Regions from separate parts of the Hominiventricola sp. genome, predicted to be linked through region 1. Evidence: predicted binding sites of a transcription regulator. Region 1 holds the regulator's gene; each other region holds the start of a gene.
What was found. The regulator Rex, encoded in region 1, represses fermentation and respiration genes when NADH is low (regulators of the CRP and FNR family bind a similar motif). The targets are predictions, from matches to a motif close to ATTGTTAANTANTTAACAAT.
Positions count from the first base shown of each region.

Region 2: the regulator Rex is predicted to act here: its motif matches at 3,465-3,484, upstream of rsxC (electron transport complex subunit RsxC).
Region 3: the regulator Rex is predicted to act here: its motif matches at 2,863-2,882, upstream of fucO (lactaldehyde reductase).

Region 1 covers NZ_DBLYVB010000001.1:114,539-118,976, reverse strand. Annotated here, with positions in the region: gene ACZMB2_RS00625 (PucR family transcriptional regulator) at 1-531, shown strand, start outside; gene ACZMB2_RS00620 (ABC transporter ATP-binding protein) at 673-2,589, shown strand; gene ACZMB2_RS00615 (redox-sensing transcriptional repressor Rex) at 2,708-3,352, shown strand; gene ACZMB2_RS00610 (NAD(P)H-hydrate dehydratase) at 3,439-4,284, shown strand; gene alr (alanine racemase) at 4,281-4,438, shown strand, end outside.
Region 2 covers NZ_DBLYVB010000002.1:73,832-78,269, forward strand. Annotated here, with positions in the region: gene ACZMB2_RS02445 (flavin reductase family protein) at 1-445, shown strand, start outside; gene ACZMB2_RS02450 (RluA family pseudouridine synthase) at 447-1,352, shown strand; partial or broken gene ACZMB2_RS02455 (VOC family protein) at 1,364-1,558, shown strand; gene ACZMB2_RS02460 (epoxyqueuosine reductase QueH) at 1,555-2,214, opposite strand; gene ACZMB2_RS02465 (nitroreductase family protein) at 2,324-2,866, shown strand; gene ACZMB2_RS02470 (kinase) at 2,884-3,132, shown strand; tRNA gene ACZMB2_RS02475 (tRNA-Ser) at 3,170-3,257, opposite strand; gene rsxC (electron transport complex subunit RsxC) at 3,642-4,438, shown strand, end outside.
Region 3 covers NZ_DBLYVB010000002.1:49,855-54,292, reverse strand. Annotated here, with positions in the region: gene ACZMB2_RS02350 (hypothetical protein) at 1-571, opposite strand, end outside; gene ACZMB2_RS02345 (ComEC/Rec2 family competence protein) at 573-1,454, opposite strand; gene fucO (lactaldehyde reductase) at 1,626-2,774, opposite strand; THF riboswitch at 2,971-3,068, shown strand; gene ACZMB2_RS02335 (folate family ECF transporter S component) at 3,187-3,741, shown strand; gene ACZMB2_RS02330 (DUF1622 domain-containing protein) at 3,820-4,152, opposite strand; gene ACZMB2_RS02325 (AAA family ATPase) at 4,154-4,438, opposite strand, start outside.

The DNA of each region.
Region 1 (4,438 bases):
CTCCATGAAAATATTGTGGTTTACGTGAACCTGAATGATTATGGAAAATCATTGGAGGAAGCGTTGGAAGCGGTGAAAGAGTTCCTGAAAGATAGTTATTTAAAAGCGGGCATCAGTTATACATTTACGGGCTTGCGTTCTTTGAAGCAGTATTATCTTCAGTCCCGGATTGCATTGGAAGAGGGCATGAAGCGCTATCCACTGCGCTGGATCAACCGCTTTGAGAATATTGCGCTTGACTATCTTCTTGGAAAATGTACGGAAGTGCTGGAGCCAGAGGTTGTCTGCAGCCGTGCAGTATTAGACCTGAAAAAATACGATCAGGAGCATAAGACCGATTATTATCTGACACTGAAAACCTACATTACCTGTCAGATGAACGCGGTGCAGGCAGCAAAGAAACTATTTATCCATCGAAGTACGTTTTTGTACCGGATGGCTCATATCAAAGAACTGGTGCAGATTGATCTGGAAGATCCGGATCAGCTGCTGTATCTGCTGATGACCTATCGGTTGTTGGAAGAAGCATAAAGAGAGCACTTTTGTCAGCGCTGAATCGCGCGGCAGAAGTGCTTTTTGCTTGCCTTTTTGATTTCTTACGTTATAATAGGAACTGCGGTTGTTTGACCAAATAGCCGTCCGCAGGATTTACAGAAACGGAGATTTACAAAAATGATTTTAGCATGTCAGAATATATGCAAAGCATTCGGGGACAACGAAGTCCTCAAAAATGCTTCTTTTCATATTGAAGAGCGGGAGAAAGCGGCGATCGTTGGTATCAACGGTGCCGGAAAGTCTACACTTTTAAAAATTATCATAGGGGAGATGGCGGCAGATGACGGGCAGACGGTGATCAACAAAGGTGCCACCATCGGATATCTTGCTCAGCATCAGGAGATGCAGAGTGGAAACACGATTTTTGATGAGCTTCTGACGGTGAAGCAGGATGTGCTCGATCTGGAAGCTCGGATCCGCAGCATGGAGCTTTCCATGAAACAGGCAGAGGGTGCCGAACTGCAGGAGCTGATGGACCAGTATGCAAGACTGAGCCATGAGTTTGAGCAGAAGAACGGATATGCCTGGAAAAGTGAGATTACGGGTGTATTAAAGGGCCTCGGATTTACGGAAGAAGATTTTTCCAAGCATGTGGATACCCTGTCCGGTGGACAGAAGACCCGTGTTTCACTGGGTAAATTGCTGCTCTCCAAACCGGATATTATTATGTTGGATGAGCCCACCAACCACCTGGATATGGGTTCTATCACCTGGCTGGAGACCTTCCTCATGAACTATCAGGGAGCCGTACTCATCGTATCCCATGACCGGTATTTTCTGAACCGTGTAGTAACCAAGGTCATTGAGATCGATCAGGGAGAAGTGACTACATTCATGGGCAATTATTCCGATTACGCCCAGAAAAAAGCCATGCTCCGGGAAGCACAGATGCAGGCGTATTTGAACCAGCAGCGGGAGATCAAACATCAGGAGGAAGTCATTGCGAAACTGAAATCCTTCAACCGCGAGAAATCCATCAAGCGTGCCGAGAGCCGTGAGAAAATGCTGGATAAGCTGGATGTGTTGGACAAACCTTCTGAAGTAAAGGCAGATATGCATATTGAGCTGGAGCCGCGGGTGGTAAGCGGTAATGACGTACTTACAGTACTGGGACTGTCCAAGGCATTTCCGCCTCAGACATTGTTCAAGGATATTGATTTTGAGATTAAGCGTGGTGAGAGAGTGGCGCTTATCGGAAGCAATGGTACGGGAAAGACTACCATTCTGAAAATTTTAAATCAGGTGCTCCCGGCAGATGAGGGAGAAGTACATCTGGGCTCCCGGGTACAGATTGGTTATTACGATCAGGAGCACCATGTGCTTCATATGGAAAAGACGGTGTTTGAGGAGCTTTCTGATGCCTATCCGACACTGACCAATACAAAGATCCGCAACGTACTGGCAGCCTTTCTCTTTACCGGGGATGACGTATTTAAACGGATTAAAGATTTAAGTGGTGGTGAGCGTGGCCGTGTTTCCCTGGCGAAGCTCATGCTCTCGGAGGCAAATTTCCTCATCCTCGACGAGCCGACCAACCACCTGGATATCGTGTCCAAAGAGGTGTTGGAGGATGCACTGAACCATTATACTGGAACTGTGCTGTTTGTCTCTCATGACCGTTATTTCATCAATACAGTAGCAACCAGGATTTTGGATCTGGAAAATCAGGGACTGACCAATTATATTGGAAATTATGATTATTATCTGGAAAAGAAAGAGACGATGGTGAATTTTACCGCGGCTCCTTCGAAAATGGTTTCGGCAGAAGAGACAACCGCAGATACAGATTCCAAGCTGGACTGGAAGCAGCAGAAGGAGCAGCAGGCACAGCTTCGGAAAAAACAAAACGAGCTGAAAAAAGTGGAAAGCCGCATTGAAGAGCTGGAGGACCGGGATAAAGAGATTGATGCGGAATTGGAGAAGAAAGAAATCTTCACCAATGTGGCGGAAGTGACGAAGCTTTCCAAAGAAAAAGATGCCATCCAGACGAAACTGGAAGAATTATATGAAAAATGGGAAGAGCTGTCAGAATAGTTGACAGCTTTTTCAATGGGAGCTCTCATGTACAGTGGCGCAAGTGCGTAACAAGTGTTTGACAAAGATTAGACAGGGTTTTATAATTAGTGCAGTATATAAATCGGAGGTTTTTCTGATGGAGGAAAGACAAATATCAAAGGCGGTAATCAAAAGACTGCCGCGGTATTATAGATATCTTGGTGAGATTCTGAATAATGGAGTGGAACGTATCTCATCCAGCGAATTGAGCAATAAGATGCAGGTGACTGCTTCCCAGATCCGGCAGGATTTGAATAATTTCGGAGGCTTTGGTCAGCAGGGATATGGATATAATGTACAGTATCTGTACGATGAGATTGGCAAGATTCTGGGAGTGAATAAAACACATCCTATGATCATTATCGGTGGCGGTAATTTTGGACACGCCCTGGCGAACTATGATTTTGAGAAGAACGGATTTGTAACGAAAGCCATTTTCGATGTGCGTCCGGATCTTTGTGGAACGATGGTTCGCGGCATTCCGGTGATGATGATGGACGATCTGGAAGAGTTTGTGGAGCAGGAGCAGATTGAGATTGCAGTGCTCACCCTTCCAAAGAGCAAGGTACAGGAGGCAGCGACCAGACTGGTAGCATGCGGAATTAAAGCATTGTGGAACTTTGCTCATTTGGATCTGGATGTGCCGAAGGATGTGGTTGTGGAGAATGTTCATCTGGTGGACAGCCTGATGCAGTTATCCTACCGGATCAGCAGCTATGAACGGCCTGAGAACGGAGAATAAGGAAAGATAATAGGGGGCCGCTGCAAAGGAGTACCGGTAATGGATCGGAATTCTTTTGCGGCAGGCTCTTTTTTATGGAAATAGATATGATAGAAAAAGAAATTTTGAAATTGCTTCCTGACCGCCCGAACAGATCCCATAAAGGAATGTTTGGAAAGGTGCTTTGTATTGCAGGAAGTGTGAACATGGCAGGGGCTTCCTATCTGTGCGGTTATGCGGCGCTGCGGACAGGAGCAGGACTGGTACGGATTTTTACCAGAGAAGAAAACAGAGTCATTTTACAGATGCTTCTTCCGGAGGCAATTCTGACCACCTTTTCCGCGGCGAGGGAGGCGGAGGAAAAGCTATCCGAAGCCCTTGACTGGGCGGATACGGTGGCGATAGGACCTGGCCTTGGAAAAGAAACCTGGGCGGCTGCGCTGGTACAAAAGACGCTGACGGAATTTCATGGTCCTATGGTGCTGGATGCGGATGGAATTAACCTTGCAGCGAAACATCGGGAAGGACTCTTGCAGCATGAAGGCCCACTGATTGTGACGCCTCATGTGGGAGAGTTCGGAAGGCTGATGGATCAGCCGGCAGCAGCCATTTCTGCGGATATTCCGGGGCAGGCGAAGGCCTGTGCAGAGAAATATCATTGTATCTGTGTATTAAAAGATGCACCCACGGCCGTAGCGTTTCCGGATGGAGCCTGCTGGATAAATTCCACGGGAAATAATGGCATGTCCACGGCGGGAAGCGGCGATGTACTGACTGGAATCATTGCAGGCCTTTTGGGACAGAAGGTGAAAGCAGAAGATGCGGCACGGCTGGGCGTCTGGCTTCACGGAAGAGCAGGTGATCTGGCGGCCCGCACAGAAGGAACCTATGGCTTAATGGCCCGGCATCTGATTCAGTATCTGCCGGAGGCCATGAAAGGAGAAGAGGAATGAAACATTATATGAGAGTATGTGCAGAGATCAATCTGGATGCTGTTGCATATAATTTTAGAAATATGAAAGAAAATCTGAACCCGGAGACCCAAATGATCGCCGTGGTGAAAACAGACGGATATGGCCATGGAGCAGTGCCTATTGCACAGATGGT
Region 2 (4,438 bases), on a different contig from region 1:
AAAAGAGTGGCTCCTGGTCACAGCAGAAAAAGAAGGCAAAACCAATACCATGACTGCTTCCTGGGGAGGCGTTGGCATTATGTGGGGCAAGCCGGTTGCTTACGTATTTATCCGCCCGCAGCGTTATACGAAGGAATTCATTGACGCTGGAGATCATTTCTCATTATCTGTGCTGGGAGAGGATTACAGAAAGACTCTGAATTATTTTGGAACTGTTTCCGGCCGCGATGAGGACAAGATTGCAAAATCAGGTCTGCATGTGGCACATGAGAACGGAACGCCGTATTTTGAGGAAGCCAATACGGTATTGGTGTGCAGAAAACTGTATGCACAGCCCTATGATCCGGCTTGCTTTATTGATAAGAGCTGCGACGAGAAATGGTATCCGAACAAGGATTATCATACGATGTACATTGCAGAGATCGAGAAAGTGCTTGTAGATTAAGATGATACGGACACTGACCTATACGGTAACGGAGGAAGAAGCAGGCGTCAGCCTTCTGGAGTGGCTTCGTGACAAAGGCTGTTCCCGGCAGGTGCTTGCTCATCTGAAAAATACAAAAGGACTCTTCAAAAATGGAGAACGTCCTTTTGCAAAGGAGCCGGTGCGATCAGGTGACCAGATAAAACTTCGACTGACGGAAGAGGCAGGCAGTGAGGGGATTGTCCCTGTCTGCCTGCCTTTTTCTGTGGTATACGAAGACGAAGATCTGCTGGTGATTGACAAACCTGCGGGACTGCCGGTCCACCCATCCATCAACCATTATGAAAATACCCTGGCTAACGGCATTATGTGGCGGTGCCGGGAAAAGGGTGAATATTTTCCGTTCCGTTGCGTAAATCGGCTGGATGCAGGAACCACAGGGCTTCTGATTATTGCGAAAAATATGTTCAGCGCCGCGGTTCTTTACAGTGCCATGAAGGAAAGGAAGATTAAAAGAACCTATCTGGCAGTGGCGTCTGGTGAAATCCGGGAACCGGGGACGGTGGACCTTCCCATTGGGCGAGTATCGGATTCTGTGATTGAACGATGTATTGATCAAGAGCATGGAGAGCAGGCGAGAACCCATTATGAACCGGTGGCTGTCTGCGAAGTACCGGGCAATGGAAGCTATACTATGCTGCGTCTTCAGCTGGAGACCGGACGTACTCATCAGATCCGGGTACACATGAAAGCCATCGGACATCCACTGGCAGGTGACTATCTCTATGCACCGGAGGATTGTTCGGCAGAACGGCCGCTTCTGCATTCCCGGAGCCTTGAATTTACCCATCCGGTGACGGGAGAACAGATGAAACTGACCGCGGAACTGCCAGAAGATATGAAAAATTATGCAAAATGGAAAAGATGAGAAGAACAGCATGGTTGAAAGAAATGGATCGTCCATATAATCTGGGAGACTGTGAATTCCATCTGGCATTCCGCGTGGATGATTATGAAGCAGCCCATGAAAAGCACAAAGAGATGGGATGTATCTGCTTTGAAAACCCTTCCATGGGCATTTATTTCATCCAGGATCCGGATGGTTACTGGTTGGAGATTGTACCGACCCGTTAGGCATTTAACGGAGCGTCGTCGCTGGTTGCAACGGCCTCCGGGTGACGTTCACGATAGGAAAAGACGCATCCACAATAGTCCTGCCGGTACATGCCATACTCGTGGGATAATTCGGTGGAACGTTTATAACCGTTTTTCTTTTTGAAATCGCTGGGGAGCCAGCGGACATGATAGGTGTCTGCCAGTTCTTCACCGATTTCATTTAGTTTGGGGGCATTTTTTAAGGGACTGATGGTGAGGGTAGTTGCAAAATAGTCAAGCCCCAGTTCCTTTGCTGCGTTGGCAGCTTCCGTAAGCCGCAGCCGATAGCAGGCAAAACAGCGTTCACCGCCTTCACGGATGTGCTCCAGACCTTTTACCGTCTGGTAGAAATCCTTTGGAATATAATCGCCTTCCACAAAAGAAATGGGATGCTTTACAGGAAGAAGACTGATGAAACGCTTCTGCTCCTCAGCACGGTAGCGGTACTCGCTTTCCGGATAAATGTTCGGGTTGTAGTACAGAACTGTGATTTTAAAATACTGGGACAGATATTCCAGCACATAGCTGCTGCAAGGTGCACAGCAGGAGTGAAGAAGAAGCGTGGGAACTTGACCTTCTGTTTCGATTTCTTTTATCAGATCGTCCAGTTCACGCTGGTAATTTCGTTTATTCATAATGAAAATTCCTTTCTGGAAGGTATTATATAGTGTAAATACCGTAGTTGCAAGTAGGAAGGGAACCCATTATAATAGAAAACAGGATGAAAAGCGAGGAGGATTTGCGATGGAAGCAATCACATGCATCAAAAACAGAAGAAGCATTCGAAAATATAAAGAGGACAGCATTCCGCACGAACTGATTGAGGAGATCGTGGATACTGCCAGATTTGCACCCAGCTGGAAAAATACCCAGACGGTCCGTTATATCTGTGTGGAAGATCCAGTGTTAAAGCAGCAGATTGCAGATCACTGCACGGAAGGATCTGCTCATAATGGAGATATTATCAGCCAGGCTCCGGCATTGATTGCACTTACTTATATTTCCGGACGTTCCGGCTACGAGCGGGATGGCTCCTTTACCACCACCAGAGGAGAGGCATGGGAGTGTTTTGATGCAGGTGTGGCAGCAGAGGCATTCTGTCTGGCAGCATGGGAAAAAGGATTAGGTACCTGTATTATGGGAATCTATGATGAAAAGAGGGTGGCAGCATTTCTGGAGCTGCCGGAAGGTATCCGGGTTGGCGCATTGATTCCTGTTGGTTATCCGGCAGACGAACCTGCAGCACCGAAGAGAAAAGATGTGGACATGCTTCTGGCATTCCGCTAAAGAGAAAGAAGAACACGATGGAAAATAGAAAGAGACTGGCAAAAGTCCGCGCATTTCTGGAAGATCGCGGCTGGGACTACAAATATACAGAGGAAGATGGCTGCGGCAGCATTGATTTTGATTACCGCGGCGTGCCTTATCATATCTGGGAATTCCATGATGATATCTGGGGCGTGGAAAATAATCTCCGTCATGGCGGCAAGCAGGAGGAATTGACAGGAGATTACGAAGAAGAAATCCTGGAGATTATGAAAGACTGGCATTAATGTGAAAAAGGCTTTCCCCAATGGGAAAGCCTTTTAGCGGAGACGGTGGGATTCGAACCCACGTGCCGGTTACCCGACAACTTGATTTCGAGTCAAGCTCGTTATGGCCACTTCGATACGTCTCCAAAATGAAACTCAACTATTATATTTTAACATAACAGAAACGGGAATGCAATTGTTAAACAATAAACGAAGAAAAAACTTTTCATAAACAGAAATTCGTGTTAGAATGAATTAAGGTTTCTAATAGGAGATATTGACTGATGAGGGATATAAGAAGGCTAGACAACAAGTTGAAAAAAGAAAACAGAGGTGCAATTGGTGCTGTATCATTTGTCTAAATTTTGACAAAGTGATACAGCATTTTTTATTAGAAGCTGATAGTTGACAGTCGGCTGCTGCACCGGCTGCAGTAAAATAAGGAGTATTAAGCAGTGCATACTTTATAGTTGTGATGGGGCAGTCTGCTGCATCACAACTGTGGAGATAGAGAAGGAGGAAAAGGCCATATGTATAAGAAAACATTTCATGGCGGCGTGCATCCGTATGACGGAAAAGAATTTGCACGTGATATTCCGTTTCAGACCTGGCTTCCGAAAGGAGAGTTGGTTTTTCATCTGAATCAGCATATTGGAAAACCGGCAAAACCACTGGTTCAAAAAGGAGACAGTGTGCTGGCGGGCCAGATCATTGCAGAGGCGGATGGCTTTGTATCGGCTAACATTATCAGTTCTGTTTCAGGAACCGTAAAAGCAATTGAAAAACGGGAAAATGTACTTGGTACGACAGATCTTTCCATCGTAGTTACCAATGATGGAGAGTATACGCTGACCGAAGGTGTGGGTGTAGAAGTTGATCCGGCTACGCTGACAACCCAGGAGATTCTGGCAAAAGTCAAAGCAGCTGGTATTGTAGGACTTGGCGGAGCAGGATTCCCGACCCATGTAAAGCTGGCACCGAAGGATCCGGCAGCCATCAAATATGTGATTGCCAATGGCGCAGAATGTGAGCCCTATATTACTTGCGATGATCAGCTCATGAGAACTTACGCAGATGAGATCGTTGCTGGATTGAAGATCATGCTTCAGCTCTTCCCGAATGCAGAGGGAGTTGTGCTGATTGAGGAAAATAAACCGGAAGCCATCGCAGCTGTTCAGAAGGCATGCGCCGGCGAAACCAACGTCCATGTTCATCCGGTACAGGTGAAGTATCCGCAGGGTGGTGAGCGCGCCATTATGGATGTGGTAGCAGGAAAACATATCAAACTTGGAATGCTTCCTGCAGATGTAGGATGTGTAGTAGACAA
Region 3 (4,438 bases), on a different contig from region 1:
CATAAACCGTTCCGTCAGTTGCCTTCAGTGTCCAGATGCCGTTCGTTTCTGTCGGGTCTTCAGCTGCCACAGCGTAGGCCGGCATGGCAATGTCTTCCGGAACATTTACAAATACGATATCCGGTGTATTCTGCGGCGGAAGGGACATGGTCATAGCATCCCCAAGATAAGCTTCAAAGCTGTCTCCTGCCTGTACATCCTTCACATCCACCGGAAGTCCGGTTGATGCATCCAGAAGATACGTATGATCCGGGTCAATCATCAGGATGATCTCACCTTCTGAAGAAACACCGGACTGATTATCTACTATAATTTCATTTTCACCTACATCGGTGATGACTCCAAATACAGCTGCAGACGTTTCTTCAGAATCTACACCAAATTCCGGGTCCATTTCCATATCCTCATCCGGTATAGCAGCTTCTTCAGAACCCGCTGCCTGATCTTCTGTATTTTCTGCCTGCTCGGTATTTTCGGTCTGTTCTGCGGTATCTTTCTGTCCGCATCCTGTCATCATTGCTGCGCTCAATGCTACAGCCATCATCCATACTGCCAGTTGTTTTTTCTTCATATTATTCATTCTCCTGTCTGATTTCTATTTTCTTTCCATCGGTTATAGTTTCCACCAGGCCATTTTCTGTCTCCCAGCTGTAAATTTTTCTCTTTTGAAGTGCTTCCATCGTCTTATCTTCCACCGGTTGTTCCTCTGCATCACAGATCACTGCATAAGTCGGTTTTACCGCTTCCAGCAGTTTTTCTGTCTTTTTCTGATAACGGCCGTGATGCGGCATCTTGATCCAGTCCGCCGTCCAGTCCACACCAGAGTCCAGCATCTGACGGATTCTGGTCTTTTCAATATCACCGGTAAATAAAAATTTCCGTTCGCCACAGGTAACTTTTGCAACCAGAGACATGTCATTGTCATATTCACCGTCTGTATCCTGAATTTCTTCCGGATCATCCGCCGCATAAATCGCAAGAGATGTGTTCACCGATCCTGCAGGAATTTCCAGTGTTTCCGTTCCAGTTATCCGCTGTACCTCCGTCTCCGGATGTGCCTCCAATGCCGACAGAAATGCCGCATACTCGGGTCTTGTTCCTTCATAATCCGGCATCAGTACCTGATCCGCTCCAAGCGTCCCCAGAAGCTCTGCCGCACTGCCCACATGATCCTTATCAAAATGAGTGACCAGCAGAAGATTCAGGTGATCAATGCCTGCCGCCTCCAGTGTCTCACGGATATAGGAACCATCCCTTTCCTCTCCGGTGTCAATCATGGCCGCCCAGTCATCCGTCTTAAGAATCAGTGCATCTGCCTTTCCTACCGGCAGCGCCGTAATCGTAAGCGCCGGATGTGTGATCTGCTCCGTTCCGGACAGCTGCCGTACCCCCAGCCATACCGCTGCCAGTGCCGCCAGAAGGATACCCACTGCTATTATTCTTTTCTTTTCCATTTACAATTATGCTCCTCCTGTGCCGCCTATTGTATCAGATTTACGGAATAAATCAAATGAAGATTTTCTTAAGTTTCCAGAAACATGAAAATGCCGCTTTACCGTCTTGGTAAACGGCATAGCGGCATTTCCATATCGTATATAGGAAGTATGTAATGGCGGATAACGTCTTTACAGAAGTTTGCGGTACAGCATCTCAATATCTTCCAGAGTTGCCTCTTTCGGGTTACCCGGTGCGCAGGCATCTGCCACTGCACTTTCACTTAAGAACCGTACATCCTCTTCTTTTGCAATTCCTTTCAGGTCTTTCGGAATGCCAACATCGGAAGCCAGTTTGCGGACCGCATCAACGGCTGCTTTCCGGTATTCTTCCTGACTCATAGTCTCTGTTCCCTGAACGCCCATTGCCTTTGCAATGTCTCTATATTTCTCTCCGGTCGCATCTGCGTTAAATTCCATAACCGTCGGAAGCAGAATTGCATTTGCCACGCCATGCGGAGTGTCATAGACAGCCCCCAGTGCGTGTGCCATGGAATGTACAATTCCAAGTCCTACGTTGGAAAATCCCATTCCTGCAACGTACTGGCCAAGCGCCATTCCTTCCCGGCCTTCCGGTGTATTCTCAACTGCACCTCTTAAGGAAGAAGAAATCAGCTCAATGGCTTTCAGATGGAACATATCCGTCATCTCCCATGCTGCCTTGGTAATGTATCCTTCAATAGCGTGGGTCAGCGCGTCCATGCCGGTTGCTGCCGTCAGTCCCTTCGGCATAGAAGACATCATATCCGGGTCAACCACTGCCACAATCGGAATATCATGGGTATCAACACATACGAATTTTCTTCTCTTTTCGGTGTCGGTAATGACATAGTTAATGGTAATCTCTGATGCAGTACCTGCTGTGGTCGGAACTGCAATAATCGGAACCGACGGATTCTTGGTCGGTGCTACACCTTCCAGACTTCTCACATCCTCGAACTCCGGGTTATTGATGATAATTCCGATTGCCTTTGCCGTATCCATGGGAGAACCACCTCCCAGTGCTACGATAAAGTCTGCTCCGGATGCTTTGTATGCTTTCACACCATCCTGCACATTCTCAATGGTCGGGTTCTCTTTAATATTGGTATAAACCTCGTAAGGACATCCTGCCTGCTCCAGTACATCGGTCACTTTCTTGGTTACCCCATGCTTATAAAGGGTCGGACCCGAACATACAAATGCCTTTCGGAAGCCTCTGCGGGTTACTTCTCCTGCGATCTCCTGAATGGCTCCTTTCCCATGATAAGATGTTTCATTTAAAACGATTCTGTTTGCCATCTTTTCAATCCTCCATTCTGCTGATAGTTGAAATTGTTTTTTCTTTCACAATCTTTACTATACACCTATTTTCAGGATAGTCAATGGGTTTGTTATATTTTTGACATATTAATTTGGAATATATCTGGTGCAAAATATTTTGTTAAACACTTGACGCAATTCCAGAAACTGCTATAATGGAAATCAAGTAAATAATAGCGAAGTAGAATCTTACGCGTTAAGTGCCCGTGGATGGGGAGTTGTCACGGGACGAAAAGCCCAAAGGCTTACGGTGTCTGATTCGCACCCGTTGCTACATATGAGGATACATCTCAGATGTGGTGCCTGAAAGATATTATTTATGAGTCACTTATCATTCAGCGAAGGACTGGTTCCTTCACCCCTGCATTTCATCTATGGAGGTGTATTTTTTATGCAGATTTCAAAAGAAGCGCTGGATCTCAAATACCAGCTGCAGGAACTGTGCAAAGTACAGAACTTATGTATCTGTGGTTTCTTCATTGCACTGTACGTGGTACTGTCATTCTTCAACATTCCGATCTCTTCTATCGTTGAGATCCGTATCGGATTCCTGGCATTTATTGCTGCCGGTATGATGGGCGGCCCGGTGATGGGCTTCACGGTTGGATTCCTTGGCGACATGCTGAACTGCTTTGTCAGAGGATTTTCCTATTTTCCGGGATTTTCCTTAAGCTATGCTCTGGTTGGCGCACTTTGCGGACTGATTCTGTATCGTTCCAAAATCACCAAGCTCCGCGCTGTTGCCTGTGCACTGGTGGAATTCGTTATCAGCATTACGCTGACATCCACCTGGCTGTACCTGATGTACGGCACCCCGCTTCAGGTACTTCTGACCACCAGAATCATTAAATGTACCATGAACTTCTTTGTAAATATCGTCATCATCTATGTATTTCTGGAAGCATTCCAGAAAGTGGTACGCGTGGCATTACCTGCCCGCAGATAATTACATTTGAACTCCCAAAAAGCCGCCATCCATCTGGCATCTACTGCCAGCGGATGACGGCTCTTTTGATCTTTATGCTTAATGCATTTCTTTTTCTTCTTCTTTGATTTCCCAGTGAATGAGGAAGGTCAATGCTGCACGTAAAGCGATAATTCCTGCTACGGTGCCGATCTCTTTCCAGTCCCGGACAATCACCGTTCTTAAGATCTCGCTTCCAAGCTTAAACTCCAGACCCATAGCCAGACCTTTGGCCAGAGTCAGCTTTGTCTCCAGCGACCGTTTCAGATACAGCCAGAATCCACGGAGGCCAGAGAAAATAATAATTCCCACGCCGATAAATTCAAAGATCAGAATGGCAATTTCCACCAGATGATCCATGCAAAATTCCAGTACCTTCAGAATATCCGCCATCCTACTGTCCTCCTTCTCTTCTTTCCATCCGGTCACGGAGAGCATCCATATCATCGAGGATTCCCTGCCGGCCTTCCCGGAATAAGAGTCCTTTATTGTATTTGTAATAGCGGTCGCAGCCATTTTCACTGATAAACCAGGAACTGTAGGGATTGATCGTAAGCTCCGTGACAAAGACTACCAGCTCCTGTCCCTCTCCGAATGCAGTCTCGCAGAAATCAAAGGCGCATTCCAGATTTTCCGCAGCTTCCTCCACCATCTGCTCTCTTCTGCTCACCTGAGCTTC